Regions from separate parts of the Hydrogenophaga sp. ZJX-1 genome, predicted to be linked through region 3. Evidence: predicted binding sites of a transcription regulator. Region 3 holds the regulator's gene; each other region holds the start of a gene.
What was found. Region 3 encodes FNR, which switches genes on or off when oxygen is low (the NO sensors DNR and NnrR bind a similar motif). Its sites were predicted from a motif close to TTGATNNNNATCAA; they were not measured.

Region 1 (9,769 bases), on a different contig from region 3:
ACGGCACCGTGGCCCAGCCGGCCTGCAGCGGCGAGAGCGCCAGCACCATCTGCAGGTGCTGGGCGATGAAGATGTAGATGCCGAACATGGCCAGGCACGACAGCCCGTAGGCCATGATGGCGGTGCGGAAGGTGGGGATGGCGAACAGCCGCAGTTCGAGCAGAGGGTAGTCGATCCGCGACTGGCGCCGCACGAACACCACGCCGATGGCCAGCCCCGCGAGCAGCAGCGCCAGCCGCTCCCCGCTCGGTCCGTGTTCGGCCATGGCCTTGACGGCGTAGATGAGGCTGAGCACGGCGGACAGCGACAGCAGCACGCTCGGCGCGTCGATGCGGCCGGCGTTCTCGTCGCGGTACTCGGGCAGCAGGCGCGGCCCGAGCACCAGCAGCAGGGCCATCACCGGCACGGCGGGCAGGAACACCGAGCCCCACCAGAAGTGCTCCAGCAACCAGCCGCCCACCAGCGGGCCGATGGCGCTGCCGACCGAGAACGCGGTGATCCACACGCCGATGGCGAACTGGCGCTGCGTCTCGTCGTGAAACATGTTGCGGATCAGCGAGAGCGTGGACGGCGCCAGCGTCGCGCCGGCAATGCCCAGCAGCGCGCGCAGCACGATCAGCTCGGTGGGCGTGCGCGCGAACGCGGCCAGCACGGAGGCCACGGCGAAGAAGGCCGCGCCGATCAGCAGCAGGCGGCGGCGCCCGATGCGGTCGCCCAGCGTGCCCATGGTGATCAGGAAGCCGGCGACGAAAAAGCCGTAGATGTCGATGATCCACAACAACTGCGAGGCACTGGGCACCAGCGCCCGGCTGAGCGCGGGCACGGCCAGGTTGAGCACCGTGAGGTCCATGGCATAGACCAGGCAGGGCAGGGCGATCATGGCCAGACCCCACCACTCGCGGCGGGTGGCCTTGGCGGGCGGAGCGGTCGAGGCGTCAGGCAGGGTGGGTGGGGAATGGCTCATGGGATCGGCGGCCTCAGCCACTGGCCTGGTCTGGCCAGGGCGGCGGCAGCTGGCCTGTGCGAATGATAGGGACGGCGGGCGGCTGGCGCCCTGGCGCCCTGGCGCCCTGGCGCCCTGGCGCTCAGAGGCTTTTGCCGTCGAAATGGTGCACAGGGATGGCCGCGAGGTCGATGCCGTCGATGCAGCGCAGGTTGATCGCCGCCATGGCGTTGCCCTTGGGGTCGGTGCCTTCGCCGTAGGGGTGTATGCCGCAGACCGGGCAGAAGCGGTGGCGGATCACGTGTTTGTTGAACAGGTAGGTCGAGGCCGCGTCCTCGGGCGTCTTCAGGACCAGGCTGGCGCGCGGCACGAACCAGAGCAGCGAGCCCTTGCGCGAGCAGATGGAGCAGTTGCAGGCGAGCGCGCTGTCGATTTCGCCCTGGACTTCAAATGCGATGCGGCCACAGTGGCAGCTGCCGGTGTGGGTGGATGCGGTGGTGGTCATGGTGGCGGGTGTGGTTGGTTCGGGGACGGTCCTCAAACCACACGACGATCACCATAGCCCGTTTTCGACATCGGGGCCAGAGGTCCCATCCAAAGCCGACGCTGACGGCCGTTTAGACTAGCCACGCTTCCGCGATGCCCGGTGCGGTTCAGCCGCAGTGGGTGCCTACAAAGGAGCTCACCGAACCTCGGACTCTCTGGAAACCCTGCTCATGAAAAGAATCGTCCTCCACGTTGGGATGCACAAGACGGGATCAACCGCCATTCAGACCTCGCTGGCCGGCTACCGGGACGGTGTTTTCGAATACGCGCCGCTGCCGCCTGTGGTGAAGACGGAGCGCCAGCATGAAAACAACCACTCATTCCTGATCAACACCGCGTTTGACCAATACAACAAAAGAGTGGGCATGTTGCAGCGGGTCGGCGTGGTGGCCAACGACTTTGACCGGGTCCGGTTGCAATGCCGGGAGGCACTGGAAGCCTGCCTGAGGGCGAGTGAAGCCGAGGTACTGATTCTGTCGGCGGAAGCCATCACGGGTTTCGATCCGGATTCCACACGGGAACTGGGTGCACTGCTTCGCCAGTACGCCAGCGACATTCAGGTCTACGCCTATGTCAGGGATCCGTTTGACTATGTCAAGGCCATCACTCAAGAAGTGATCAAATTGGGCCATGCCGGCGATCACCTGCACCCTCTTTCATACCGGGACAACTTTGAACATCTCGAAGAAGTCTTTGGGGCGGAGTGCGTTTCCTATCGGCTGTACCGCCGTGAGAAGCTGCTGAATGGCGATGTGATCGCTGATTTTGGATCGTGGATCGGGTTGAAGAAGGAGCCTGAGCACCGTCTGGAGGCGAATGTGACCTTGTCGACAGATGCGGTCCGGTGCATCTATGCCCTGAACAATTACCCGATGTTCTCGTCCGGGAATGGTCTCTTGCACAATGCCTGGCGTGAACTGCACGGTGTTTTCGGGCAGTTGTTTCCGGGTAGGTTTGAAATACCCGCCAGATTGGTGGCCCGGGAGATCGATGTCTGGGACTTGGCCTGGATGGAGGCCCACCTGGGGCAGAGCCTGCAGTTGCCGCCCTATTCCGAGAAAGACATGGACTGCACGGGTCTGAAGGATTGGCTGGGGCGCACGACGCCCGAGATGCTGACGACGATTCGCGGGGAATTGACCGGCCGCGGCGCCGATGTGCCTGAAGACGCCAGCCTTGTCGAGCTGCTGTTCCAGCTGTACCTGGAGTGCATACGCAGCTTCAGCGATCTGCAGTTGGACTACCGGAAGTTTTCTGCAGACCGGTATCTTGAGCGGTATCCCGATGTCCGGCAGGCGGGCCTGTATCCCTTTGGACACTATGTGCTCCACGGCCATGACGAGGGGCGCGACGGATCGTAGGCGGCGGCCGATCCGCTTTACCAGCTCACTTCCCGGTCCGGTGTCGCGCTGATGCGGTGGATGTTCAGGTCATCGCCGTCGTATGCCTATACTTGGTTCAGGTGGAGGCCTATACGAGGTCGACGCTGACAGCTGTTTAGAGTGTCGGCGCCCTGGAAACCCTGCTCATGAAAAGAATCGTCCTCCATGTTGGGATGCACAAGACGGGATCAACCGCCATTCAGGCCTCGCTGGCAGGCTACCGGGATGGCGTTTTCGAGTATGCGCCGTTGCCACCTGCCGTGGAGGCGGATCGCCAGCGTGCATACAACCACTCATTCCTGATCAACACCGCATTTGACCGAGGCCACAAACGAGCAGGCAAACTGTTGAAGTTTGGCGTTGCAGCCAGCGACTTTGACCGGGTCCAGGCGCAATGCCGGGACGCACTGGAAGCCTGCCTGAGAGCTTCGGAAGCCGAGGTACTGATTCTGTCGGCGGAAACCATCACGGGTTTCGATCCGGATTCCACACGGGAACTGGGTGCACTGCTTCGCCAGTACGCCAGCGACATTCAGGTCTGCGCCTATGTCAGGGATCCGTTTGGCTATGTCAAGTCCGCCACGCAGGAATGGATCAAGTGGGGATACACCGGGGATCATCTGCACCCTCTTTCGTACCGGAACAACTTTGTCCATATCGAAGACGTCTTCGGGGCGGATTGCGTTTCCTATCGGCTGTACCGCCGTGAGAAGCTGCTGAATGGCGATGTGGTCGCTGATTTTGGATCGTGGATCGGGTTGAAGAAGGAGCCTGCTCACCGTCTGGAAGCGAATGTGACCTTGTCGACAGACGCTGTCATGTGTATCTACGCCCTGAACAGCCATCCGATGTTCTCGTCCGGGAGTGGCCTGTTGCGCAATGCCTGGCGTGAACTGCTGGATGTTCACAGGCGTCTTTTTCCGGGCCGGTTTGAAATACCCGCCAGATTGGTGGCCCGGGAGGTTGATGTCTGGGACTTGGCCTGGATGGAGGCCCGCCTGGGGCAGAGCCTGCAGTTGCCGCCCTATTCCGAGAAAGACATGGACTGCACAGGTCTGAGAGATTGGCTGGGGCGCACGACGCCCGAGATGCTGACGACGATTCGCGGGGAATTGACCGGCCGCGGCGCCAATGTGCCTGAAGACGCCAGCCTTGTCGAGCTGCTGTTCCAGCTGTACCTGGAGTGCATACGCAGCTTCAGCGATCTGCAGTTGGATTACCGGAAGTTTTCTGCAGACCGGTATCTTGAGCGGTATCCCGATGTCCGGCAGGCGGGCCTGTATCCCTTTGGACACTATGTGCTCCACGGCCATGACGAGGGGCGCGACGGATCGTAGGCGGCGGCCGATCCGCTTTACCAGCTCACCTCTCGGTCCGGTGTCGCGCTGATGCGGTGGATGGTCAGGTCGGCGCCATCGTATTCCTCTTCCTGGCTCAGGCGCAGGCCCATGGTGGCTTTGAGCACCCCGTAGACCACCGCGCCGCCGAGCAGCGCCCAACTCACGCCCAGGGCGGTGCCGATGAGTTGCGCGCTGAAGCTGACGCCACCCAGACCGCCCAGTGCCTGTTGGCCGAAGATGCCGGCCGCCAGGCCGCCCCAGGTGCCGCACAGGCCGTGCAGTGGCCAGACGCCCAGCACGTCGTCGATCTTCCAGCGGTTCTGTGTCAGCGTGAACATGCCCACGAAGAGCGCACCCGCCACGGCGCCCACCACCAGCGCCCCCAGCGGGTGCATGAGGTCGGAGCCGGCGCACACGGCCACCAGGCCAGCCAGTGGGCCGTTGTGCACGAAGCCGGGGTCGTTCTTGCCGGCCAAGAGCGCGGCCAGCGTGCCGCCGACCATGGCCATGAGCGAATTGACCGCGACCAGGCCGGAGATCTTGTCCAGCGTCTGTGCGCTCATCACGTTGAAGCCGAACCAGCCCACGCAGAGAATCCACGCGCCCAGCGCGAGGAAGGGGATGCTGGACGGCGGGTGGGCCGACATGCCGCCGTCTTTGCGGTAGCGGTTGGCGCGGGCACCGAGGAAGATGACCGCTGGCAGTGCGATCCAGCCGCCCACGGCGTGAACGACAACCGAGCCCGCGAAGTCGTGGAAGGCGGCGCCGGTGGTTTCGGTGATCCACGCCTGCACGCCGAAGTGGCCGTTCCAGGCGATGCCTTCAAAGAAGGGGTAGACGAAGCCGACGATGACGGCCGTTGCGATCAGCTGCGGCCAGAACTTGGCGCGTTCGGCGATGCCGCCGGAAATGATGGCGGGAATAGCGGCGGCGAAAGTGAGCAGGAAGAAAAACTTCACCAGCTCGTAACCGTTTTTCTGGGCCAGCGTTTCAGCGCCAACAAAGAACGAGGCGCCGTAGGCCACGCCATAGCCAACGACAAAGTAGGCGATCGTGGAGACCGAAAAGTCCACCAGGATCTTGACCAGGGCGTTGACCTGGTTCTTCTTGCGAACCGTGCCGAGTTCGAGGAAGGCGAACCCGGCGTGCATGGCCAGGACCATGATGCCGCCGAGCAGGATGAACAGGGCGTCAGCGCCCTGTTTTAGTGCGTCCATATGAAGTCTCCGTGCAGAAATGCGTGTTGTGGTGCGTTCTGAGCGCCAAAACAGGGACTGCATGGCGAATCGCACCATTCACAAGCAAAAATCAAACCAATCACTTCATGGTGGTGCGTCGGGCACCGGAAGGGTGCTGATGGCCCGAGGCTCAGCGCACCGCCCGGGCCGGCGCGCCGATGGCCCGCAGCACGCTGGGCGAAATCAGCCGGTGCATGGGCTTGACCGGCAGCATGTAGAGACGGCCCAGCCGGTTCTTGGTGTGCACCACGGTGGTGACGGTGACGCGCACCGGCTCGCCGGTCGGGCGGGCGCAGTGCACCGAAATCACAACGTCCAGGTGCTTGTCGCGGTCGCCGAGCAGCACCTCGTCGGGCGAGTTCTCGAACAGGGTGAAGATGCCCACGCGGTCGCCGGGCCGGTAGTCGGCGTCGGGCTTGGCGGGGTTGACTCCCGACAGATCGCCCAGGTTCTTCAGGCCCACCAGCTGCACGGCGCGGTTGCGCAGGCGCATGCAGGCGTCGACCCAGCGCGGCGTGGACTGCACAGCCTTGAGGAACTGGCGGAGGGCGCTGAGCGAGGGGTCGGTGGCGTCGATGGCCCAGGCGTCAAAGAAGTCGGCGCCCTCCAGCCGGCCGGCGATGCGGCTGCCGACGGGTGGGCTGGTTTCGGTCGGGGTGTTCATCGGGTGTTCCCTGCGCGGTGGACTACCCGGTCGACGGACCGGGTACGGTCGCTGGCCCGACTGTAGCCGGCGGCGGCATGCCCACAAAAAAGCCACCCCGCAGGGTGGCTCGGCCGAGGACCGCCGCCCGCTCAGCTGCAGGAAACGCTGCCGCAGCCGCTCATCGTCGCCGGGCGCACCCGGTCGGGATCGGCCAGGGTTTCGGTGCGGGAATCGAATCCGACGTCTTTCAGGTGCAGGGCCAGGCCGGCGTCCATGCTGGCGGCGTGCTGCGGGAACCATTCGACCAGCGCTTCGGCCAGGCGGGTGATGATTTCCGGGTCGTCGTTTTCGTAATGGGGAATCACCGCGTGCAGCGTTTCCATGATGGTCGCGTGGTGCGAGGCGTGGCAGTTGTCGGCGGTGAAGCCGGTGGCGAGCATCCAGCGTTCTTCCTGCGCGAAGTGGGCGGCGGTGTGTTCGACGAATTCGCGGTAGAGCGGCAGCTGCTGGGCTTGCGGGGTGGCGAGCAGCTGGTTGAGCATGGTGACGAACTCTTCGTGCGTTTCGTCCATGCGGTCGTCGCCGGTCTGCAGGCTGGGGGCCCATTCCAGGCCGGTGGTGGTGGCGGGGGCTTCGGGCGTGGCGGTGGTGTTCATGGGGCAACTGTACGGGGTGGGTGGGTCGGGAGGCTTGATGAAGGTCAAGTGCCGCCGGACCCCGATTGTGCCGCGGTGGGTGCCGTCTATGATGGCAACGGCGTACCCGTCGGGCCGCGCTTTCCAGTCACCACCGCCAGGGAGGAACCCATGGGATTCGTTGACGCAATCAAGACCTGTTTTTCCAAGTACGCCAGTTTCAGCGGCCGTGCAACACGCTCTGAATACTGGTGGTGGGTGTTGTTTGTGGTGCTGGGCGGTGTGGTCACCGGGATCGTGAACGATGGCCTGAACGCTGTTTTCGGCCTCGCCATCCTGGTGCCTTCCATCGCGGCGGCGACTCGTCGCCTGCACGACATCGGCAAGAGTGGCTGGTGGCAGCTGGTGGGTTTCATTCCCTTGCTGGGACTGATCCTGATGATCTACTGGACCGTGCAGCCCAGCCAGGGGGACAACGAATACGGTTCGGCCGGGCCGCTGACCGCCGGAATCTGAATCAGGCCTCGACCGGCTCGCCCAGCATCTGGCGCACGGCGGCCTGCAGTTCGGGCGACTGCAGCGCAGCGGGCAGGCGCGCGAGCGTGGGGTGGGCGAGGCAGGCGCGCAGATGGTGGGTGTCCACGGCGTCGCCGATGGTGAGTGCTTCGGGCGACGGGATGCGGCCTTGCGCCAGCCCTTCGCCCAGGTGGGCGCAGAGATAGCCGAGCGCGATGCGCGGCAGGCGCTCGGGTTCGATGGCGGCCGGCGGGGTGACCAGCAGGCAGCCCATGTCGTTCACATCGTCCACCAGCGCGGTGGGCAGTTCCCACGATTTCATGAGCAGGCCGCCGATTTCCACGGCGTTCAGGCCCAGCAGCTCCTGCTCCAGCCGCGCGCGTTCGAGCCGGTTGCGACCGAGCCACCGCGGCATGCCGGCGGCGGGGATGAGCGAAGCGGTGGCCAGCTGGCCCACGAAACCCAGAACCACTTGCGTGGACATCGACGCCTGGTCGGGCAGGTTCAGCGCCTTGCCCAGGCGCACGGCCAGTTCGCTGGCCATGGCGCTGGCTTTCCAGATGGCATCGAACGCTTTTTGTGCCTCGGCCAGCGTGGGCTTGAAGGCATCGGCCAGCATGTACTGCAGGCAGAGGCTGCGCACGCTGCTGATGCCCAGGAAAGTGACGGCCTGGCCGATGTTGGTGACGGGCCTGTGCAGGCCGTACAGGGGCGAGTTCACGGTGGACAACACCCTGGCCGCGATGAGCGGTTCGCCCATCACGAGCTCGCTGAGTTCGGCAGAGCTGGCGCGGGTGACGAATTCGGGCGAGAGCAGCTGCTGCATGGAGCGCGGTGGGCGCGGGATGCCGCGCACGGCCGCGATCAGGGTGGCGCGGTGTTCGCCATCGAGATCGGATTCTGTGCGCCATTGGAACCCCGCCAGCGCGTCCGGCAAGGGCTGCACGGTGGCGACAAAGGCAGGTGCCGGGTGCGGCGAGGAAGCCGGCACGGGACCGAGGGCACTGCGCAGGGTGGCCAATTCACGGGGTGCACTGGCTGGGGCGCGCCCGACCGGGCGGCGGAGCAACCACCATGCCATGGCAGAAGCCAGTACAGCAGCGATCCACAGAAACTCTGAAGACATGGGGGAGCCTCCGACTCAAGGGTTATCGCCCGCGTGCGGCGGACTTTCGTTCTGACCCTGTGTATCGGCGCCCTTGGCGCGGTCTTGAGCCTGCCCCAGGGCGGCTGCCCGGCCGACAGCCGCCCGGTGTGAACGCTCAGGCCAGGCGGGTGCGGTGGCGCGCGATCTGGCTCAGCACCTGGGCCGGCGCGGTGCCACCCAGGGTGTTGCGGGCGTTGAGGCTGCCGCGCAGGCTCAGGCACTCGTAGACGTCTTTTTCGATGCTGGCGTTGAAGCCCTGCAGCACGGCCAACGGCAGTTCGGACAGGTCGCAGGCGTGGCTGGTGGCGGCCTTCACGGCGTGGGCCACGGTTTCGTGGGCATCGCGGAAGGGCAGGCCTTTTTTCACCAGATAGTCGGCCAGGTCGGTGGCGGTGGCGTAGCCCTTCTTGGCGGCTTCCTCCATGGCCAAGGCGTTGACGGTGATGCCGCCTTCCTTGACGCCCGTGGCGGGGTTGAGCTGGCCGCCCACCATCTCGGCAAAGATGCGCAGCGTGTCTTTCAGGGTGTCCACCGTGTCGAACAGTGGCTCCTTGTCTTCCTGGTTGTCCTTGTTGTAGGCCAGCGGCTGGCCCTTCATCAGCGTGATCAGTCCCATCAGGTGGCCGACCACGCGGCCCGTCTTGCCGCGCGCGAGTTCGGGCACGTCCGGGTTCTTCTTCTGCGGCATGATCGACGAGCCGGTGGTGAAGCGGTCGGCGATCTTCACGAAGCCGAAGTTCTGGCTCATCCACAGGATCAGTTCTTCGCTGAAGCGACTGATGTGCACCATGCACAACGAGGCGGCGGCGGTGAATTCGATCGCGAAATCGCGGTCGCTCACGCCGTCCAGGCTGTTCTGGCAGACCTGCGGGTTGCCCTGCTCATCGACCATACCCAGCGTGACGGCCACGCGCTCGCGGTCCAGCGGGTAGGTGGTGCCGGCGAGGGCTGCGCTGCCCAGTGGCAAGCGGTTGGTGCGACGGCGCACGTCGGCCAAACGCTCGGCGTCGCGCGCGAACATTTCCACGTAGGCCAGCAGGTGGTGCGCAAAGCTCACCGGCTGCGCCACCTGCAGGTGGGTGAAACCGGGCAGGATCACTTCGACGTTCTGCTCGGCCACGTCCACCAGCGCGGTCTGCAGCTCCACCAGCAGGTCGCTGATCAGGTCGATCTCGCTGCGCAGCCACAGGCGCACGTCGGTGGCCACCTGGTCGTTGCGGCTGCGGCCGGTGTGCAGGCGCTTGCCGGCGTCGCCCACCAGCTGGGTCAGGCGCGCTTCGATGTTCAGGTGCACGTCTTCCAGGTCGAGCTTCCATTCGAACGTGCCGGCTTCGATTTCAGAGCGGATCTGTGCCATGCCGCGTTCGATGGCCGCG
Region 2 (9,769 bases), on a different contig from region 3:
GGACAACTGGTGGTGGTCTCGCGCGACCTCTCGACCGCCCATTATGCGACGGGCATCGCCCACAAGCTGCAGCAGGCACTGGACGATTGGAACTTCCACGCACCCCAGCTGCACGACCTGTATGTCACCCTCAACCAGGGCAAGGCACGCCACGCTTTTCCCTTTGATCCGGCCCTGTGCATGGCGCCGTTGCCGCGCGCCTACCAGTGGGCCGATGGCTCGGCTTACCTGAACCATGTGGAGCTGGTGCGCGCCGCGCGCAACAGCGAAGTGCCGTCCACTTTTTACAGCGACCCGCTGATGTACCAGGGCGGCAGTGATGATTTCATTGGCCCCTGCGATGACGTGATCGTGCCGAGCGAAGACTTCGGCATCGACTTCGAGGCCGAGATCGCCGTGGTCACCGGCGACGTGCCCATGGGCTGCACGCCCGAACAGGCGCTGGACGGCGTGCGCCTGCTGATGCTGGTGAACGATGTGTCGCTGCGCAACCTGATTCCGAACGAACTCGCCAAGGGCTTCGGCTTCTTCCAGAGCAAGCCCGCCAGCGCCTTCAGTCCGGTGGCCGTGACGCCCGATGAGCTGGGCGACGCCTGGCAGGGCGGCCGTGTCAACCTGACGCTGCAGTCCACCTGGAACGGCCGCAAGGTCGGCATGTGCGACGCCGGCCCGGAAATGACCTTCCACTTCGGCCAGCTCATCGCCCACATCGGCAAAACCCGCAACGTGCGCGCCGGCTCCATCGTGGGCAGCGGCACCGTCAGCAACAAGGGCATCGAAGTCGACGGCAAGAAGGACTGGCCCAAGGGCTACAGCTGCATCGCCGAAAAACGCTGCATCGAGACCATCCTGGACGGCAAGCCGAGCACCGAATTCATGAAGTTCGGCGACACGATCCGCATCGAGATGAAGGGCAAGGACGGCCAGAGCATTTTTGGCGCCATCGACCAGAGGATCGCGCCGCTGGAAGCCTGATAACGATTTGCCTTCAAAGCGGTGGCTGCGTTGCTGAAGCCTTGCTGTGCTTCAGCACTGTCTGCGGCCTCGCACCTTGTTCACGCGGTGAAGGCAAAACGGGATGAAGCGGTCAGGTCCGCACGCGCCCGTCGCCGGTGAGCATGGACAGCTCGACGAACTTCGAGGCCACGTGGTTGCTGCCGCTGAAGGACACGTCGAAGCCGCCCATGGCGTAGTTGCGGATGCTCTCCAGCCCGCTGATCAGATCGTCGCGGGTGGGGCGGCCACCGCTCGCGCGGCGCATGCCTTCGGCAAACAGCTTGGCGGCCATGAACCCTTCCATGCTGGAGAAGTTGGGTTGCACCTTGTTGCCACCCTGCGCGATCAGCGCCAGGAACTCGCGCGTCACGGCGCTCGAAGACTTGTAGGGCGACGGCACCACCTGCGAAACCACCACGCCGGCGCCTTCTTTGCCCAACTCGTCGGCCAGCGCCTGCGTGCCCACGAACGACACGTTGAAGAAGGTGCCGCCGTAGCCTGCCTTGCGCGCGGCCCGGATGTAGGCGGCACACGATGCGTAAGCGCTGATCTGCACCACCGCATCGGGCTGGGCCGCGTTGATGGTCTTCACCGCTTCGGCCACGTTAACCGTGTTGCGCTCCACCGTGGCCGTGGCCACCGGCTTGAGACCCAGTGCACCCAGGGCCAGCGTCACGCCGTCCAGACCGGCCTTGCCGTAGGCATCGTTCTGGTGGAACACGGCGATCTTCTTCAGGCCCAGATTGGTGAGCTGGCGCACGATCAGTGCCGTCTCGTCGTTGTACGAGGCGCGCATGTGAAAGGCCATGCGGTTGAACGGCTGGCGCAGTCCCATGGCGCCGGTGAAAGGGGCAAAGAACGGTGTCTGCGCCTGTGTGGCCAGGGGCAGCGCTGCCAGGCTGGTGGGTGTGCCGATGTAGCCGAAGAGGGCAAACACATCATCGTCGAGCAGCTTGCGGGTGTTCTCCACGCATCGAGTGGGTTCGTAGCCGTCGTCGAGCTGGCGCAGCTCGATCTGCGTCTGGTTCACGCCGCCCTTCGCGTTGAGCTGGTCAAAAAACAGCTTGGCGCCGGCATGGAACTGGATGCCCAGCTGGGCGGCGGCCCCGGTGAAGGCGGCCGACTGGCCCAGCACCACGCGGTTGCCCGACTGGGCTCGCAGGGTGGGTGCGCCCAGCACGGCGGCGCCAGCGATGAGACCGCTGAAGGCGCGTCGTGAGAGACCGGGGGGTGTGGTTGCGGTGGTCGTCATGTCGTCGCTGTTTGCCTGGAAGTGGAGGGCCGGGATGGGCGGGGCAGTCGTGGTGCGAGAGGGTTTCTGATGCTAGCCGGCTGGGGAAGGCACGGAGGCATCGCCTGGACGGCCAAACGCACCGTTGGTCGGTCCGACGCCTGGTCGGCGCACCCGCTCAGCTTGCGTACAGCTGGTCCAGGGAAGCAAAGCCCTTGACCTCGATGGGGTTGCCAAACGGGTCGCAGAAGAACATCGTCCATTGCTCGCCCGGCTGGCCTTCGAAGCGCCGCTGGGGCTTGAGCACGAAGTCCATGCCGGTGGCTTCCAGCCGGTGTGCCAGCGCCTGCCACTCGGGCAGCAGCAACACCAGACCGAAGTGCGGCATGGGCACCCAGTGGTCGCCGACGCGGCCGGTGCACGTGGTCTTGAAGGGTTCGCCCAGGTGCAGCGAAATCTGGTGGCTGAAAAAATCAAAATCCACCCAGGTGTCGGTGCTGCGCCCTTCGGAGCAGCCGAGCACACCGCCATAGAAGCGGCGGGCTTCGTCCAGGTCGGTGACGTGGAACGCGAGGTGGAACAGGCTGCGCGCGGGCAGGGTAGAAGGCGTGTCGGTGCTCATGGTTTCAGCATAACAAACGCGGTTCCTTCCTGTTGTCACAAGGCACAACGCCCGCATTGCGCGGGCGTTGTCGGGTGCATCGGGCCGGGGCCCGGCTGCTTACCTCTGCGCTGGATCAACAGCCTGCTGGTCGAACTTCAGGAAGTACTGGCGGGCCATCGCCACCACCTGCGCATCGCTCGGGTGGTCGGTGGTGACCACGTCGACGACGGCCTTGTCCACCGCGTGCACGTTGTGCTTGCAGAAGTCCCGGAACTCGATCTTGGCGTTGGCCGGACCGGTCAACAGCACTTCATTCACGCCTTCCAGCGCCTGGGCAACCTGGTTGAAAAATTCCTTGTCAGCGCCCACATGTCCGTGTTTGGGCGTGTGGTGGCTGCGCGCCTTGACGCGCTGGGCCTCCACATGCTCGCGGTCAAACATCAAGACGTGGGCTTCGCTGTGGTCCATCCAGACAACGGCATGGAAAGTGGTCATAAGGTCAACTCCTGAAAAAAGGGAACGATAAAAAATTCAATAGCCCGCCGGGGGCGCGGTGCCTTGGGCGTGTTCGATCTTTTCCTGGCACGCGACACAGCGCAGTGCGGTCGGGTTGGCGTGCAGCCGCGGCGTGGCGATGCCGACGCCGCAATCGATGCACAGGCCGTAGCTGCCGTCGGCGATGCGCTTGAGCGCCTCGTCGATCGCAACCAGCTCGGCCGACTCGCGCTCCTCCAGGGCAAAAGCCAGATCGCGCTCGGCGTCGGCCTGGGCCCAGTCATCGCTCGCGGTCTCGCGCGCTTCGGCGGCCGATTCGGCGCGGCCGACCTTGCCGCCCCGCTGGGCGCGCAACTGGGCCAGCACCTCGGTGCGCATCTGCTGCAGCTGGCTGGCATAGGTGTCGGAAATGTTCTGACTCATGCTGACTCCTCTGGATTTTTGAGAGGGGGTTTCCGGAAGAATCTCCCAACCCCACAGGATTATCTTGCGCCTGCTCGCCGGGACGGGTGTTGACACACGTCAAGCGACCGTGGCCGCAAGAGGGCGAACCGGGCAATCCCCCGGGTAAACACGGCGCAATCGATGGCGGTTTGGTGGGGCAAACGGGGCAGAATCGACCGGACACAAGCCCGGTTTTCGGCGGGCACAACCCCCATTCAAGGAGACTTCCATGACCCCTGTGGACTACAGCCGCTACCAGACCCTGGCCATCACCCGCCGCGGTCCACCCGTGGACGGTGTGCCCTCGGTGCTCGACATCCAGATGCGCGCCGACGGACCCGGTGGCAACGGCAAACTGCCCACCGCGGGCCACGAGGGCCATTGGGAGCTGAGTGAGATCTGGCGCGACGTGGGGCGCGACGACAGCGTGCGCTGCGCCGTGCTGCGCGGCAGCGGCCTGGGTTTTTCGGGTGGCGGTGATCTGGCGCTGGTGCAGGACATGGCGACCGACTTCGAGGTGCGCACGCGCGTCTGGAAAGAGGCCCGCGACCTGGTCTACAACGTCATCAACTGCGACAAGCCCATCGTCTCCGCCATGCACGGCCCGGCCGTGGGCGCGGGTCTGGTCGCCGGCCTGCTGGCCGACATCTCCATCGCCGCGAAGTCCGCGAAGATCGTCGACGGCCACACCCGCCTGGGGGTGGCCGCCGGCGACCACGCGGCCATCGTCTGGCCGTTGCTGTGCGGTCTGGCCAAGGCCAAGTACTACCTGATGCTGTGCGACCCCATCAGTGGCGAAGAGGCCGAGCGCATCGGCCTGGTCTCGCTCGCGGTGGACGACGACGCCTTGCTCGACAAGGCCTATGAAGTGGCCGATCGCCTGGCCTCGGGCAGCCAGACCGCGATCCGCTGGACCAAGTACTCGCTCAACAACTGGTTGCGCCAGGCCGGCCCGGCGTTCGACACCTCGCTGGCCCTTGAATTCATGGGTTTTGCCGGACCCGATGTGCGCGAAGGTGTGGCATCCTTGCGGGAGCGCCGCGCCCCACGCTACGGCGTGGACAGCTGAACCGGCGTGCACGCCACCCAGACACCCACCAGGAGACTCCCATGAGCGACACATCGGGCAGCGGTTTTGGTAAATTCGTTCCGGGTTTCGAGTTCCTGCAAAACCTCGCTGGGCAGGCCGCCGGTGGTGTGGCGCAGGGCCTTGGCAACAGCATCCCGCAGATGCCCAACCTGGGTAACTGGGTGGCGCCCACCTTCAACGTGGAAGACCTCGAAAAACGCATCGAGGAGCTCAAGGCGGTGCACTTCTGGCTCGACCAGAACAGCAAGGCGCTCGCCGCCACCATCCAGGCGCTGGAGGTGCAGAAGATGACCCTGGCGACGCTGAAGAACATGAACTTCAGCCTGGGTGACGTGGCCAACGCGCTCAAGATCAAGGCGGCCGACACCATGGCCAGCTTCACCGGGGGCGCCCCCGCGGCAGTGCCTGCGCACACCCAGTTCGCCGGTCTGGAAATCCCGCCCCGCACCTACGGCACACCGACGCCGCCAGGGGCTTCTGACGATGACGCCGAGGCGGAAGAGGACGAAGAAGAGATCGACGAGGACATCGAAGACGAGGACGACGAAGAACCCGCGCCGCCGCCGGTGTCCCGGTCGCGCAAGACCCGAACGCAGCCCGCCGCCGCTCAACCCGCCACGCCCGCCGGCGGCGTGGTCGACCCGATGCAATGGTGGGGTGCGCTCTCGCAGCAGTTCCAGCACATCGCCACCAACGCCATGAAGGACGTGGCCAAGCAGACCGCGCTCGACACCACCCGCCAGGTGGCCAGCGGTCTGACCGAGCAGGCCGTGAAAACCGCCACCGGCGTGGCCGGCAAGGTCACGCGCGGCCTGACCGAAACCGTGGCTCGCAATGTGGGCACCGCGGCCGGCATGGGCAAGGCCGCTGCGCGCGCCGTTTCCGGCCGCAAGGCGCCCGCTCGACCCGCCGCGAAAAAAACCGCAACCAAAGCGGTCGCCAAAAAAGCACCAGCGCGCGCCGCCCGCCCGGCGCCCGCCGCAGCGCCCCGCGCCAACCCGGCCCAGCCGCTGTCGACCGGCAACTGGCCCATGCCGACCGCTTTTTTCCCCTTGACCGGGCTCCAGCAGCCCACCGCCAAACCCGTCGCCGCGTCCAAAGCCGCTGCCGCGCCCAAGGCGTCGGCCCGCAAGACCAGCACGCGCAAGCCTGCTGCCGGGAAGTCGGCGCGCAGCACCGGCCGGCGCTGACCGCGCACTGAACCCTCGGGCCGTGCCGAGGTCGTATGACCATGAAACCCTTTCCCTACGCCCACGCCACCCATCCCCAGTGGCGCATGGCGGCTGCGCTGGTGCTCGCCCAGTTGCGTGCGCAGCTCGCCTTGCCAGGCGCCGCGCGGGCGCCTTCGCTCGCACTGCTCTACATCACCGACCACTACGCCAGCGAGGCCGAAGCCATCCTCGAACACCTCAGTGCCGAACTGCACGAGGTGACCGACTGGGCCGGCACGGTGGGGGTGGGCATCGCGGCCAACAACGTCGAGTACTTTGACGAGCCGGCGCTGGCCGTCATGTTGTGCGACCTCAGTCCCGATCAGTACCGCGTGTTCAGCGGCGTGGCGCCGTTGGCGGCCAGCGGGCGCGCGGCCGGGGTGGATGGTTTCGAGGCCCACACCGCGCTGGTGCACGCCGACGGCCACACCCCCGATCTGGCCGAACTGATCACCGAGATGGCCGACCGCACCACCAGCGGCTACCTGTTTGGTGGTCTGGTGGGCAGCCGCAGCGAAAGCGTGCAGTTCGCGTTCAGCAGTGCGGGCAACCTGCAAGGGCATGGCGCTTCCAGCGGCGTGTTTCACGGGGGCTTGAGCGGCGTGGCCTTCGGCCCGGGCGTGGACCTGATCTCGCGCGTCACGCAGGGGGCCCAGCCGGTGGACCGCGAACGCACGGTGACGGCCGCCGACGGCAACCTGGTGCTCTCGCTGGACCACGAGCCCGCGCTGGACGTGCTGCTGCGCGAACTCGGCATTTCGCTCGAACAGCCTGAAGCGGCCATGCCGCGCCTGCGCGCCACGCTCGTGGGCCTCACGGCGCCGATCGCCGGGGAGGGGGTGCGATCACCGCAGCGGCGCGGTCAGTTCGGCCCCGAAGTCACGGTGCGCCACATCATCGGCCTGGACCCGGGGCGGCGCGGCGTGGCGATTGCCGACGTGGCGCCGGTGGGCAGCCGGCTGGCGTTTTGCGAGCGCAACGTGCAGGCGGCGCGCGCCGACCTGATCCGGGTGTGTGCCGAGGTGCGCGAGGAGCTGGAGCCCGAGGAGCTCAGCCTGCCCCTGGCCACGGCGCTGGAATCGCCGGAGGCCGATGCCGCGCCACAACCCGCGCGCCGCATCGCGGGCGCGGTGTACGTGAGCTGCGCCGGCCGCGGCGGACCACACTTTGGCAGCCCGAGCGCCGAACTGCAGATCGTGCGGCGCGCGCTGGGCGATGTGCCCCTGGTCGGATTTTTTGCCGGCGGCGAGATCGCGCACCACCGGCTCTACGGCTACACCGGCGTGCTGACCGTGTTCACCATGCCGACCTGAAGCAAACGCTTCAGGCGGGCACGGCCCGGGCGTGTCCTGCACCGGGGCCGCGCGCCCGCTTGAGCAGGAACAGCACGATGCCGATGTTGAGCAGGTTGAAGCCGATGCCGTTGAGGAAGGCGGCCTGGTAGGAGCCGGTCAGGTCGAAGATCGCGCCCGACATCCAGCCGCCCAGCGCCATGCCGAACAGCGTGGCCATCAGCACCGTGCCCACGCGCGCGCCGGCCTGGGCGGGCGAGAAGTGTTCGCGCACGATCAGCGCGTAGCTTGGCACGATGCCGCCCTGGAACAGGCCGAACAGGCCCGAGATCAGGTACAGCGGCACCAGGCCGTCGAAGGGCAGGAACATCAGCAGCGCCACGCCCTGCAGCACCGAGCCCAGCAGCAGGGTGCGCAGGCCGCCGATGCGGTCGGAGATCCAGCCCGAGATCAGCCGGCTGGCGATGCCCATGCCCAGCATGACCGAGAGCATCTCCGCGCCCCGCGCAGCGCCAAAACCCAGGTCGGTGCAATAGGCCACGATGTGCACCTGCGGCATCGACATCGCCACGCAGCACGAGACCCCGGCCACGCACAGCAGGGCCTGCAGCGTGCCGGGCGAGAGCCCGAGCGGGCGTTCACCGTGCTGGGGTGCGCCGGGTTGCGTGGCGGTGACCGGCTGCGGTGCGGGCATGTCCGGCGGGCGGCGCCGCAGCACCAGCGCCAGCGGCAGCATCACCAGCAGGCAGAACACGCCGATGCCGGTGTAGGCCTGGCGCCAGCCGCCGTTGTCGATGAAATGCTGGATCACCGGCGGCCAGACGGCGCCGGCCAGGTAGTTGCCGCTCATGCAGATCGCCAGCGCGATGCCGCGGCGGCGGGTGAACCAGCGCGAGGTGTCGGCCACCAGCGGCGCAAACGTGGCCGAGGTGCCCAGCAGCCCGATCAGGATGCCCTGCGCCAGGCTGAACTGCCACAGGCTCTGGGCCGCGCCCGCGGCGATGAAACCCAGGCCCAGCCCCACCGCGCCGCCCAGCACCGGCACCATCACGCCGAAGCGGTCGGACAGGCGGCCCATGAGGATGCCGCCCAGACCAAAGCCCACCATGGTCAGCGTGTAGGGCAGCGAGGCGTCGCCGCGCGCGACGTCAAAGTCGGCCTGGATGCGTGGCAGCACCACCGTGACCGAATACATGCCCGCGCCCCCCAGCGTCATCAGCGCCAGCGACACCACGAGCCGGAACCACGCGTAAGGCGATTCGGTGGCGGCGGCGGGCGGGGCCGGGTTCATGGGGCGGGGGAGGGGGCGCCGGGTTCGGCTGCGGGTTCGGTGGCGGGCGCGTCGACCGTGGTCTCGGGGCTTGTCGGGGCCGTCGGGGTGGCCGGGCGGCTCAGCCGGGCTCGTGCGCGCTCCAGCGTGCGGTTGGCGTCGAGCACGTGCAGGCCGTACATGTCGGCGAACTCGTTGAGCGTTTTTCCGCTGGCATCGAAGGCGCGCAGCAGGGCTTCTTCGCGCGCTTCGCGCGTTGCGGCAACGGTCAGCGCGTCGTGGGTGAGCTGGTTCACTTCCTCGTCGCGCCCGCGCACGCGCTCGGCGTAGGCGTCGCGCGGCAGGCCCGAGGCTTCATAGGCCTGCAGGATGCGCTGGCGCAGCTTGGGGCGCAGGTCTTCGCGGCTGCGCGCGCCGCGGCGGCGGAAGACCTCGATCAGCGCGTGGTGCACCTGTTCGGGCGTGAGGTCTTCCACCGGCTCACCGGCCAGGTTGTGGCGCCGCAGGCCCGAGGCCACCACCGTCAGGTAGCGGGTCGAGCGCGCGTGCAGCGCCAGCGCGGCCTTGAGGCTGTCTTTGTCCAGCGCCTCCGGGTGGGCCGCCAGCAGGTCTTCGAAGATGCCGCGCTTGAGCGGCAGCAGCGTCTCGCCAAACAGCGCGGGGTAGAGCGTGGCCAACTGGTCCAGCACCGGGTGCTGGCGCGCGGGCGCCTGGCCCGCGGGGCGCTCGGTGGCCGGGCGTTGCGGGCGGCGACCGCGGTTCGGACGCTGGCCGCGCGGTGCGGCGCCGGTGGGCTCGGAGGCGCTGGCTTCAGTGGGTGCCGCAGCGGTGTGGTCGGGCGTGTCGTTGACGGGTGCGTTCATGGAGGCGTGCGGAGCAGGAAAAGAAGTGGGCCCACGTCTGGGCAAGGCCCGACATCATGCCAGCGCTGGCGGCAGCGCGTTTGTGGGGAAACCATCACCGCCTCAACTTGCCGAAAGCCTCGAACTCCCATTCGCGCATCGCCAGCACCAGCGTGTAGCCTTCCCGGTCTTTCTCGGCCAGCTTCTGGTCGGTCTGGTGCTGCTGGGCAAAGTCCTGTGCCACGCGCTGCAGCCGCTCCACGAAGATGGGTGCGAGTGCGCGGCTGATCGAGC
Region 3 (9,769 bases):
GGCGCGCAAGCTCTCCATCAAGGCGTGCTCGGCCTTGTCCCAGCTTTCATCGCTGCCGATGCGCGCATCGGGCCGGGTGGCGATCTTGTAGATGATGTTCTTGAAACCGAAGTCGGCGTACACCTTCTGCAACAGCGCGGTGTACGCCACGCATTCGCCCAGGATCATGTCTTCGGTGCAAAAGATGTGACCATCGTCCTGCGTGAACGCGCGCACGCGCATGATGCCGTGTAGACCCCCAGTAGGCTCGTTGCGGTGGCACTGGCCAAACTCACCATAACGCAACGGCAGATCGCGATAGCTCTTGATGCCCTGCTTAAAAATCAGAATGTGACCGGGGCAATTCATCGGCTTGAGCGCGTATTCGCGCTTCTCCGACTCGGTGGTGAACATGTTGTCGCGGTACTTGTCCCAGTGGCCGGTTTTTTCCCACAGGCCTTTGTCCAGGATCTGCGGGCCCTTGACTTCCTGGTAGCCGTTGTCACGGTAGACCTGCCGCATGTACTGCTCGACACCTTGCCACACCGTCCAGCCCTTGGGGTGCCAGAACACGGTGCCGGGCGAATGCTCGTCGATGTGAAAAAGGTCCAGCTCACGGCCCAATTTGCGGTGATCGCGTTTTTCAGCCTCCTCCAGCATCGTCAGGTGCTGTTGAAGCTCGTCCTTGGTGGCCCAGGCGGTGCCGTAGATGCGCTGCAGCATCTCGTTGCGGTGGTCACCGCGCCAGTAGGCACCGGCCACTTTCATCAACTTGAAATGCTTGAGTTTGCCGGTGCTGGGCACGTGGGGGCCACGGCACAAGTCCTCGAAACTGCCCTCGCGGTAGAGCGACACGTCTTCGTTGCTCGGAATACTGGCGATGATTTCAGCCTTGTAGTGCTCACCCATTCCCTTGAAATACGCCACCGCCTCGTCCCGCGGCAACACCCGGCGCACCACCGGCTCGTCCTTGTTGGCCAGTTCGGTCATGCGCTTTTCGATTAAAACCAGATCCTCGGGTGTGAATGGGCGCTTGTACGAAAAATCGTAGAAAAACCCGTGCTCGATCACAGGACCGATGGTCACTTGGGCATCGGGAAACAACTCCTTTACCGCATAGGCCAGCAGGTGGGCCGTCGAGTGGCGGATCACCTCCAGACCCTCGGCGTCCTTTGCTGTGACGATGGACAACGGGCTGTCAGCCGTGATCTGGTAACTGGTATCCACCACCTTGTCGCCGATCTTGCCCGCCAACGCGGCCTTGGCCAGACCGGAGCCAATCGAAGCAGCCACCTCGGCCACGGTGACCGGACCGGGAAACTCGCGCTGGGAACCGTCGGGAAGTGTGATGTGAAGCATGGGGAAGTCCAGAAACAAAAAAGCGCGGCATGGGCCGCGCTGGAAGTGAGGAAGAAGGAATCGGGCAGGCGCGAACTGCAGGCGTCAAAAGGCCAGAGAAAACCTCTCGGTAGTTCGCGGTGTCATAACCGATTCGCCTTTCGATTTCTTGAGAACATCAATTTTGCATTTTAGCAGTCAGCCCTGCACCAAACTCATCACACAGGCGTCGGTCAGTTGCACTGAGTCCCCAGCGTCGGCTGAATGAGACAAGCAGAACCTCCCTTGCCAGCACAGGAAGCCGCTGCGCGGTTGTCCGCCTCTTCCTTGGAGCCTGCACTGCCAACCCCCCAGACCCCATTGGAGCCTCGCGCCAGCGATCCGCATTCACCGTATCCGGAGAACTCCCGCACCACGGTGCAGACAGACGCGCCACCGCATTCAAAAACAGCATCGCTGTTGGCCTCTGGCTGCGACGAGTAGTTGACTGCAATAGCGCCCACCCCTGTCGACTGGTTGACCGCAATTGCCCCTCGCGGCGTTGAGTCACTCCCCCCGCCTCCGCAGGCCGCCACCACCGACGCAACGACCAATATAGACAGCAATTTCCAATTGATTAGCACTTGAAGTTCTCCTTGTTCCTCGACAAAGCGTGTTCTACCACGCATGGCCCATACGCTTCCTGCACAAACAGCGCCAAGCGACAAATGCGACTAGTCTATCGTTCGACATACCCGCAGCGTGTATGAAATTGGCGACAGCAAGAACATGGCCCGGTCACGCCAAAGCGCGCCGGGCCATTCCATTCGGGCTTTATGGGCAGTGCGATGCCCGCCCGTTGGATCTCAGTGGAACTGCTCTTCTTCGGTTGAGCCAGTCAAGGCCTTCACGCTGGAAGAACCGCCCTGGATCACGGTGGTCACGTCGTCGAAGTAACCCGCGCCCACTTCCTGCTGGTGCGACACGAAGGTGTAGCCCTTGTCACGCGCGGCGAACTCCTGCTCCTGCACCATTTCGGTGTAGTGCTTCATGCCTTCGCCGCGGGCGTAAGCGTGGGCGAACTGGAAGGTGTTGAACCAGTTGATGTGGATGCCGGCCAGCGTGATGAACTGGTAGCGGTAGCCCAGCGCGGCCAGGTCTTCCTGGAAGGAAGCGATCTGCTTGTCGTCCAGGTTTTTCTTCCAGTTGAAGGAAGGCGAGCAGTTGTACGACAGCAGCTTGCCGGGGCAGGCGGCTTGCACGGCTTGCGCGAATTCACGGGCGAAGCCGATGTCAGGCACGCCGGTCTCGCACCACACCAGATCGGCGTAGGGCGCGTAGGCGACGCCACGGCTGATAGCTTGTTCGAGACCGTTCTTGACGCGGTAGAAGCCTTCTTGCGTGCGCTCGCCGGTCAGGAACGGCTTGTCGTTGGCGTCGTGGTCGCTGGTGATCAGGTTGGCGGCTTCGGCATCGGTACGGGCCAGCACGATGGTGGAGACACCCATCACGTCGGCGGCGAAACGAGCGGCGATCAGCTTTTCGCAGGCTTCCTGCGTGGGCACCAGCACCTTGCCACCCATGTGGCCGCACTTCTTCACGGCGGCCAGCTGGTCTTCGAAGTGAACGCCAGCGGCACCGGCGGCGATCATGTTCTTCATCAGTTCGAAGGCGTTGAGCACGCCACCGAAACCGGCTTCAGCATCGGCCACGATGGGCAGGAAATAGTCCACGAATTCGCTGGAGCCTGGCTCGATGCCACGGCCCCACTGGATTTCGTCGGCGCGCTTGAAGGTGTTGTTGATGCGGCGGACCATGGTCGGCACCGAGTCGTAGGCGTACAGCGACTGGTCGGGGTACATGGTTTCGCTGGTGTTGCCGTCGGCGGCAACCTGCCAGCCCGACAGGTACACGGCTTCCAGGCCGGCCTTGGCCTGCTGCATGGCCTGGCCTGCGGTGATGGCGCCAAAGGCATTGACGTAACCCTTCTTGGCGCCGCCGTTGACCTTGTCCCACAGCTTCTCGGCGCCGCGTTTGGCCAGCGTGTGTTCGATCTGCATGCTGCCGCGCAGACGCACGACGTCAGCGGCGGAGTAGCCGCGCTTCACGCCCTTCCAGCGCGGGTTGGATGCCCAGTCTTTTTCCAGGGCGTCAATCTGCTGTTGGCGGCTCAGTTGCTCGTTGAGGGATTGGGGCATTTGAAGACTCTCCGTGAGGTTGATGAAAAGGGGTCGGCGTGGTCACCATGCGAGCCCGATGCCGATGTATGAACTTTAAGTCTTATAGAAGAGTTTTGAAAGCTCTTATGTCTTATAGAAGACAAAAATTTATTTCTTTAAAATCAACTATATTTTTATGAAATTCCTCAATGTGGAAAACTTTTTCTTGTATTGAGAAATTTTTGTGCAACGCAAAACATTGCAATTTCACATTAAGGAATGGCACTCTCTCATCCCGGAACAGTAACCGCAGCACGAACTTCGTGTGTTCTCAACAACCGGAGAAACACATTTTCAGTGCCCCCAACCTGCGCAGAGTGGGTGCGCAAAGGCATGAAAGCCGTCTTCGGGCATGATCGACGCCCATGCACGACTCCATCACAGCAAGTCCCGCTGTCAGGCGTTGGTGGGCATTTGGCAGCCTGGCTTTGAGCATGTCACTGGTCGGCAGCTATGTGGCTCTGTCCAAACCGCTGGTACTGGTGTTCCCGGTTTTTCTGCTGGCCTGGCTGCGGTTCGGGATCGGGGGGCTCGCCATGTGGCGATGGCTGCGCAAGCCAGCGGACGAAGCCGTCATCTCTCCGCGCACGCGCCGCCTGCTGTTCCTTGAATCTTTTCTCGGCAACTTCCTGTTTTCAATCTGCATGCTGTTCGGCGTCAGCTTGACCACGGCCGTGGCGGCCGGTCTGGTGATGTCGTCCATCCCGGCGGTGGTGGCGATATTGAGTTGGCTCTTCCTTAAGGAACGCATCGGACGCCGAACCAGCGCCGCCATCGCGTGTGCCGCGCTCGGCATCGGCTTGTTCTCGTTGCAAAAGCCCGAGGCCGGCATCGCCGCTACGCCCGAATCCTCCTTCATGGGCCTAGGCTACGCCGTGTGGGGCAACCTGCTCGTGTTTGCCGCGGTCGTGTGCGAAGCGTCCTACGTCGTGATCGGCAAAAAGCTGACCGAAGGCCTTGGGCCCAAACGGATCTCGGCCATCATCAACCTCTGGGGTTTTGCGCTGGTCACGCCGTTTGGCTTGTGGACCGCTTGGCACTTCGACTTCGCCGTGGTCAGTGGTGACATCTGGGCTCTGCTGTTTTTCTATGCATTGGCGGCCAGCGTGTGGACCGTCTGGCTGTGGATGACAGGACTGAAGACTGTTCCGGCCTCGCGTGCGGGTGTTTTCACTGTCATGCTTCCGGTAAGCGCTGCGACCATTGGCGTGCTGTTCATGGACGAACGGTTGACGCCCATGCAGATGCTGGCGTTCGGTATCGCGCTCCTGGGACTGGTACTGGCCACCCTGCCCGCTCGCCAATCGGCCAAGGGCTGAACTGTTCAGCCGGCAATCACAGGCAAAACAGGCCCGTGGGGTTGGTCAGCCCCATCCAGAGCGCCCAACCCGACGTCAGCGCCAGTGCCAAGCCGGCCAACCGGATGGCCCAGGCGCCCGACTGACCGCCCCGCAGGCGCAGCAACAACCAGGGTGCGGCGGTCAAGGAAATGGACGTGCCCAAAGAAAACAGAGCCATGATGGCGGCTCCTTCGAACACGTTCGCAGAGAGCGACGCCACCAGCAAGGCGGAATACAGCAACCCGCACGGCATGAACGCCCAGCCGACCCCCAACACAATGGGGGCGCGAGGTCCCAAGCGGGTCAGCACCGGCCGCGCCTTGCGCCACAACGATTGGCCCAAGTTGTCAATCCAGGCGGGTTGGCGCGCTTGCCAGATCAGTGCCAGGCCCAGGAGAAATGCCGCAGCGTGGAACATGGTCCAGACCGGCCGAATCGCTATGGTGTTGGTCCCCAGCACCGCAAGCCCCTGGACGGACCCCGCCGCAAAAGCGCCGAACAGCGAATACCCGAACATACGACTGAACTGGAACGTCCACAGCGCCCGGGTGCTGCGCTCGCCTGCCGCGCGGCTGATGCCAGCACAGGCTGCGCCGCACATGGCGACACAGTGGGGTCCACCCACGATACCCATGAACAGGGCCGTGATCGCCATGGAAGCTTGCATGAAGGAACTTTAACAGCGCGTGGGTGATAGAAGGCGGAGGCTAGTTCTAACCCGCCCCTATTGGTAGTGAGTATTGATCCCACTCGCACCCGCTCATGGACACCCCACGCGAACAAAGACCCGCCACTGGTCCAAAAGCTGACCGTTCAGATGATCTTTGAAAACCGGGCACGGTCCTGATCAACCTGCAGATTTTTATCAAACACCATGGCAATGGCACGGACCAAGTACCAACCGGTCGGCGTGACCTGAACACCGCTGTCATCCAGGGTGACCAAGCCGTGTTCGGCCAGTCCGGCCAGCACTTCGAGCTCGCGCGCGAAGTAGCTCTTGAAGTCGATCAGGTGACCCAGTTCGATCGATTCGTACTGCAGTTGCCCTTGGCACATGATGGACATGATGACGGCACGGCGCAGCAGGTCATCCCGCGTGAGCACCAGACCCCGCACGATGGGCAGCTTGCCCTGATCCAAAGCGTCGTAATAATCCTCCAGCGTCTTGGCATTCTGGCTGTAGGTGGCTCCGATGCGCCCAATGGCGGAAACCCCCAAGGCGATCAGATCGCAGTCGGGCTGCGTGCTGTAGCCCTGGAAGTTGCGGTGCAGGCGGCCCTGGCGCTTGGCCACTGCGAGTGCATCTGTGGGCAAGGCGAAATGGTCCATGCCCACATACACATACCCAGCATCGCTCATGGCATCCAGTGATGCAGACAACATCGACAACTTGTCACCGGGGCTGGGCAACTCTGCCGAAATGATGCGACGCTGCGGCTTGAAACGGGAGGGCAGGTGCGCGTAGGCGTACAACGCAATGCGGTCGGGACGCAACTGGTTCACCTGAGCGAGCGTGCGAGCGAACGACTCGGGCGTCTGCAGCGGTAGACCGTAGATCAGGTCCACGTTGACCGACTCAAAACCGATCTTGCGGGCGGTTTCCACCAGCGCGAACACCTGATCGGCAGGTTGCACGCGATGCACCGCCTTCTGAACAGCGGGGTCGAAATCCTGGACACCAAAGCTGAGGCGGTTGAAGCCCAGTCTCGCCAGCGTCTGAAGCCGCTGGTCGGTCACGGTCCGGGGGTCCACCTCGATCGAATATTCTCCACCCGGCACCAACGTGAAGTTGCGCCGGATCATCGTCATGAGATCCTCAAGCTCTGGATCGGACAAAAAGGTGGGTGTGCCACCACCCAGATGCAGCTGGGACACGCTGTGCCCCTTGCCAAAATGCTGGACCTGCAACTCCACTTCACGCGACAGGTACCGCAGGTATTCAGCCGCCCGTTCGTGGTGCTTGGTGATGACCTTGTTGCAGGCGCAGTAGTAACAGACCGACTCGCAGAACGGAATGTGAATGTAGATGCTGAGCGGCAGTGCCAGCGAGCCGGCCCTGCGCTGCTCCAGCGCTTGTATATAGTCACCCTCGGTATAGGCTTCGACAAAGCGGTCAGCCGTCGGGTACGAGGTGTACCGCGGACCGGGAACATCGAATCGCTTGAGCAATTCATCGGAAATGGCGTGACTCACAGACTGTTCTCCAATACTGAACCTTGAATGTGCACCACGCTCGCATGTCCTCCCTTGATCTTGATCAATCGTGCGCGCATTCGCAAATTTTCGCTCCGGTGAGGGGCGTGGCACACAGGCATTTCCTCGACACAAGTCCCAGCTATGCGTTAAGCTCACCACCGATTTCCGGATAATTTATGGACGCACAAAGCATCAAAGTCGCCTGTTCAAGTTGCAACCTGCGGGAATTGTGTCTTCCCATGGGTCTCAACCCCGACGAGATGGACAAGCTCGACAACGTCATCTCGGCCCGACGACGCATCAAGCGCGGATCGGCACTTTTCAATACGGGCGACAGATTCACCTCGCTGTACGCCGTGCGTTCCGGGTTCTTCAAGACCTGCGTCACCACGGCCGATGGCCGGGATCAAGTGACCGGCTTCCAGATGACTGGTGAGATCATCGGCTTGGATGGCATCGTGAGTGATCGTCATTCCTGTGATGCCATCGCACTGGAAGATGCTGAAGTCTGTGTGATGCCGTTCGATCAGGTCGAGGAACTCTCCAGGGAGTTCACCACCCTGCAGCACCATGTGCACAAGATCATGAGCCGCGAAATCGTGCGAGACCACAGCGTCATGTTGCTGCTGGGAAGCATGCGAGCGGAAGAACGCCTCGCGGCTTTCCTGCTGAACCTTGTGCAGCGCCTGCACGCCCGCGGTTTTTCCCAGTCCGAACTGATTCTTCGGATGACCCGCGAAGAAATTGGCAGCTATCTCGGCATGAAGCTGGAGACGGTGAGCCGCACATTTTCCAAGTTCGTGGAAGAAGGCATCATCGAAGTCAAACAGCGCTACGTCCACATCAAGAGCACCGAGGGTCTCCGGTTGATTGTGAACCCGCCGACCTGCCCCTGAACCCAGTTCACTCAAGACAAAAGCCCCAACGAATGACACCTCGTTGGGGCTTTCTGTTTTGAAGTGACCGCTGAGGGTGTTCAGCCGCAAGATCCGTTCTTGGCGCAATCCTGGGGCCGCTGATCCGGTGGGACCGGACACCGGTTGACCTCAAATGGCGACATGGACAGCAGGGTGGTGAGCGCGCTCGACACCATCGCCACCAGCCAGAAAGTGAAAAACGCCAAGGTATAGACCGCTGGGCGAGACAACTCCAACGGCGCGCCAAACCAGTGGAGATCGCTGGGATCGATCATGGCAAATACGATCATTTCCAGCACCGCGGCGACCAGAAAGGCTGGCCACGCTATCCACATCCATCTTTGAGCGGTCATTCCTGTTTCTCCTCGTGTGTTGTTGTGATCGATTTCAGGCATCAAAACCGGTGCAAAGGTGCCATCTCAGCCACAGGACGGCACACGTCTCGCTATTCCTTCGAGGGCGGGACGACTGGAGACGCCGCGTGGTTACGTGCTTGGTGGGCCGGTTGAAGCTTGATCAGTGCCTCGGCCCGCGCCTGTCCATCCAACAACTGGGCCGCCTTCAGGTCCCGCTCAAAGTCGGCCTTGTTCAGAACAGGGTCAGCGCCCTCCACGGCTATGACGGCCGTGATGATGGCCGCGACCACCACCACCAATGGCCCACCCACCACCAGCCACATGTGCGGAACGCGCCACCAGGGAATGGGCGGGTGTTCACTGGAAGACTTTTTGAGTGTTGCGGTGTTCATAGGTATCTCTGAGTCGGGTTGACTGCTGACAAGCGGTGCTCAACGTGGCACCAGGAAGGCTGCCTTTTCAGTGACAGATACACCATCATTCTCGGCAGCCTTGATTTCGAAATGGATGGGGTGCGACCCGGTGTCTGCAGCACCCGGGGGAAGCTGCACCCGGATGACCGCAGAGCGCACTTCCGTCGGCAAGACCTCAATCTCCGACTCCGAGGCAATGGTGATACCAGGCAACCCAGAAACGCTGATCACATATCGTTGCGTGCTCTCGGTTGCATTCATCACCTGCAAACGGAAGACATTTTCGATGCGGCCCTGTTCAACCATGCGTGCCAGCGCGCCGCGGTCCCGGATCACGTCCACCTTGAGCGGTTTACGAAGGAACAGGCTGATCATGACGGCGAGCGTGATCGCCAACAGAATGCCGGTATAAACCAGCACCCGCGGGCGCATGGCCCGACGGATCATCTGCTGGGTATTCCAGCCTTGCGCGATGCCGTTCTGGGTTGAGTACTTGACCAGTCCACGCGGATAGCCAACCTTGTCCATCACTTCGTCGCACACATCGATACAGGCACCGCAACCGATGCACTCGTACTGAAGGCCATTGCGGATATCGATACCTGTCGGACATACCTGTACGCACAACGTGCAGTCTACACAGGATCCCAGACCGAGCGCCTTGGGGTCGGCTTTCTTCGAGCGAGGACCACGCGGTTCCCCACGCTTTTCGTCGTAGGTCACGATCATCGTGTCCTTGTCGAACATCGCACTCTGGAAGCGTGCGTAAGGACACATGTACTTGCAGACCTGCTCACGCATGAAGCCGGCGTTGCCATAAGTGGCAAAACCGTAGAAGAATATCCAGAAGGTCTGCCACGGGCCCAGCGATGCAGCCAGCGAGACCGCGGCCAGCTCCCTAATCGGCGTGAAGTAACCCACAAAGGTAAAACCGGTCCACAGCGAGAACAGTATCCAGAGCGCGTGCTTCGACCACTTCTTGCCGAACTTGCCGGCTGAAAACGCCGAATCATCCAGGCGCATGCGAGCCGA

Region 1: a site for FNR is predicted at 6,786-6,799, ahead of ACN5W5_RS10410 (bacteriohemerythrin). Genes of this name have one in related genera too.
Region 2: a site for FNR is predicted at 3,839-3,852, ahead of ACN5W5_RS07150 (TraR/DksA family transcriptional regulator). Genes of this name have one in related genera too.

The regions. Positions count from the first base shown of each region.
Region 1 is NZ_JBMBRA010000003.1:336,388-346,156, reverse strand. Features, by position in the region: gene ACN5W5_RS10440 (MFS transporter) at 1-964, opposite strand, end outside; gene ACN5W5_RS10435 (GFA family protein) at 1,086-1,448, opposite strand; gene ACN5W5_RS10430 (hypothetical protein) at 1,660-2,850, shown strand; gene ACN5W5_RS10425 (hypothetical protein) at 3,018-4,208, shown strand; gene ACN5W5_RS10420 (ammonium transporter) at 4,226-5,428, opposite strand; gene ACN5W5_RS10415 (DUF2867 domain-containing protein) at 5,580-6,113, opposite strand; gene ACN5W5_RS10410 (bacteriohemerythrin) at 6,245-6,751, opposite strand; gene ACN5W5_RS10405 (DUF805 domain-containing protein) at 6,902-7,246, shown strand; gene ACN5W5_RS10400 (HDOD domain-containing protein) at 7,248-8,372, opposite strand; gene argH (argininosuccinate lyase) at 8,509-9,769, opposite strand, start outside.
Region 2 is NZ_JBMBRA010000002.1:497,493-507,261, reverse strand. Features, by position in the region: gene ACN5W5_RS07170 (fumarylacetoacetate hydrolase family protein) at 1-975, shown strand, start outside; gene ACN5W5_RS07165 (ABC transporter substrate-binding protein) at 1,088-2,248, opposite strand; gene ACN5W5_RS07160 (VOC family protein) at 2,406-2,849, opposite strand; gene ACN5W5_RS07155 (hypothetical protein) at 2,949-3,326, opposite strand; gene ACN5W5_RS07150 (TraR/DksA family transcriptional regulator) at 3,363-3,749, opposite strand; gene ACN5W5_RS07145 (enoyl-CoA hydratase/isomerase family protein) at 4,009-4,839, shown strand; gene ACN5W5_RS07140 (PhaM family polyhydroxyalkanoate granule multifunctional regulatory protein) at 4,881-6,050, shown strand; gene ACN5W5_RS07135 (FIST signal transduction protein) at 6,092-7,384, shown strand; gene ACN5W5_RS07130 (MFS transporter) at 7,395-8,654, opposite strand; gene ACN5W5_RS07125 (ProQ/FinO family protein) at 8,651-9,496, opposite strand; gene ACN5W5_RS07120 (helix-turn-helix domain-containing protein) at 9,591-9,769, opposite strand, start outside.
Region 3 is NZ_JBMBRA010000001.1:683,860-693,628, reverse strand. Features, by position in the region: gene thrS (threonine--tRNA ligase) at 1-1,338, opposite strand, end outside; gene ACN5W5_RS03405 (DUF4189 domain-containing protein) at 1,551-1,985, opposite strand; gene aceA (isocitrate lyase) at 2,163-3,494, opposite strand; gene ACN5W5_RS03395 (DMT family transporter) at 3,950-4,834, shown strand; gene ACN5W5_RS03390 (sulfite exporter TauE/SafE family protein) at 4,851-5,510, opposite strand; gene hemN (oxygen-independent coproporphyrinogen III oxidase) at 5,669-7,048, opposite strand; gene fnr (fumarate/nitrate reduction transcriptional regulator Fnr) at 7,228-7,947, shown strand; gene ACN5W5_RS03375 (hypothetical protein) at 8,028-8,321, opposite strand; gene ACN5W5_RS03370 (nitrogen fixation protein FixH) at 8,414-8,716, opposite strand; gene ccoG (cytochrome c oxidase accessory protein CcoG) at 8,756-9,769, opposite strand, start outside.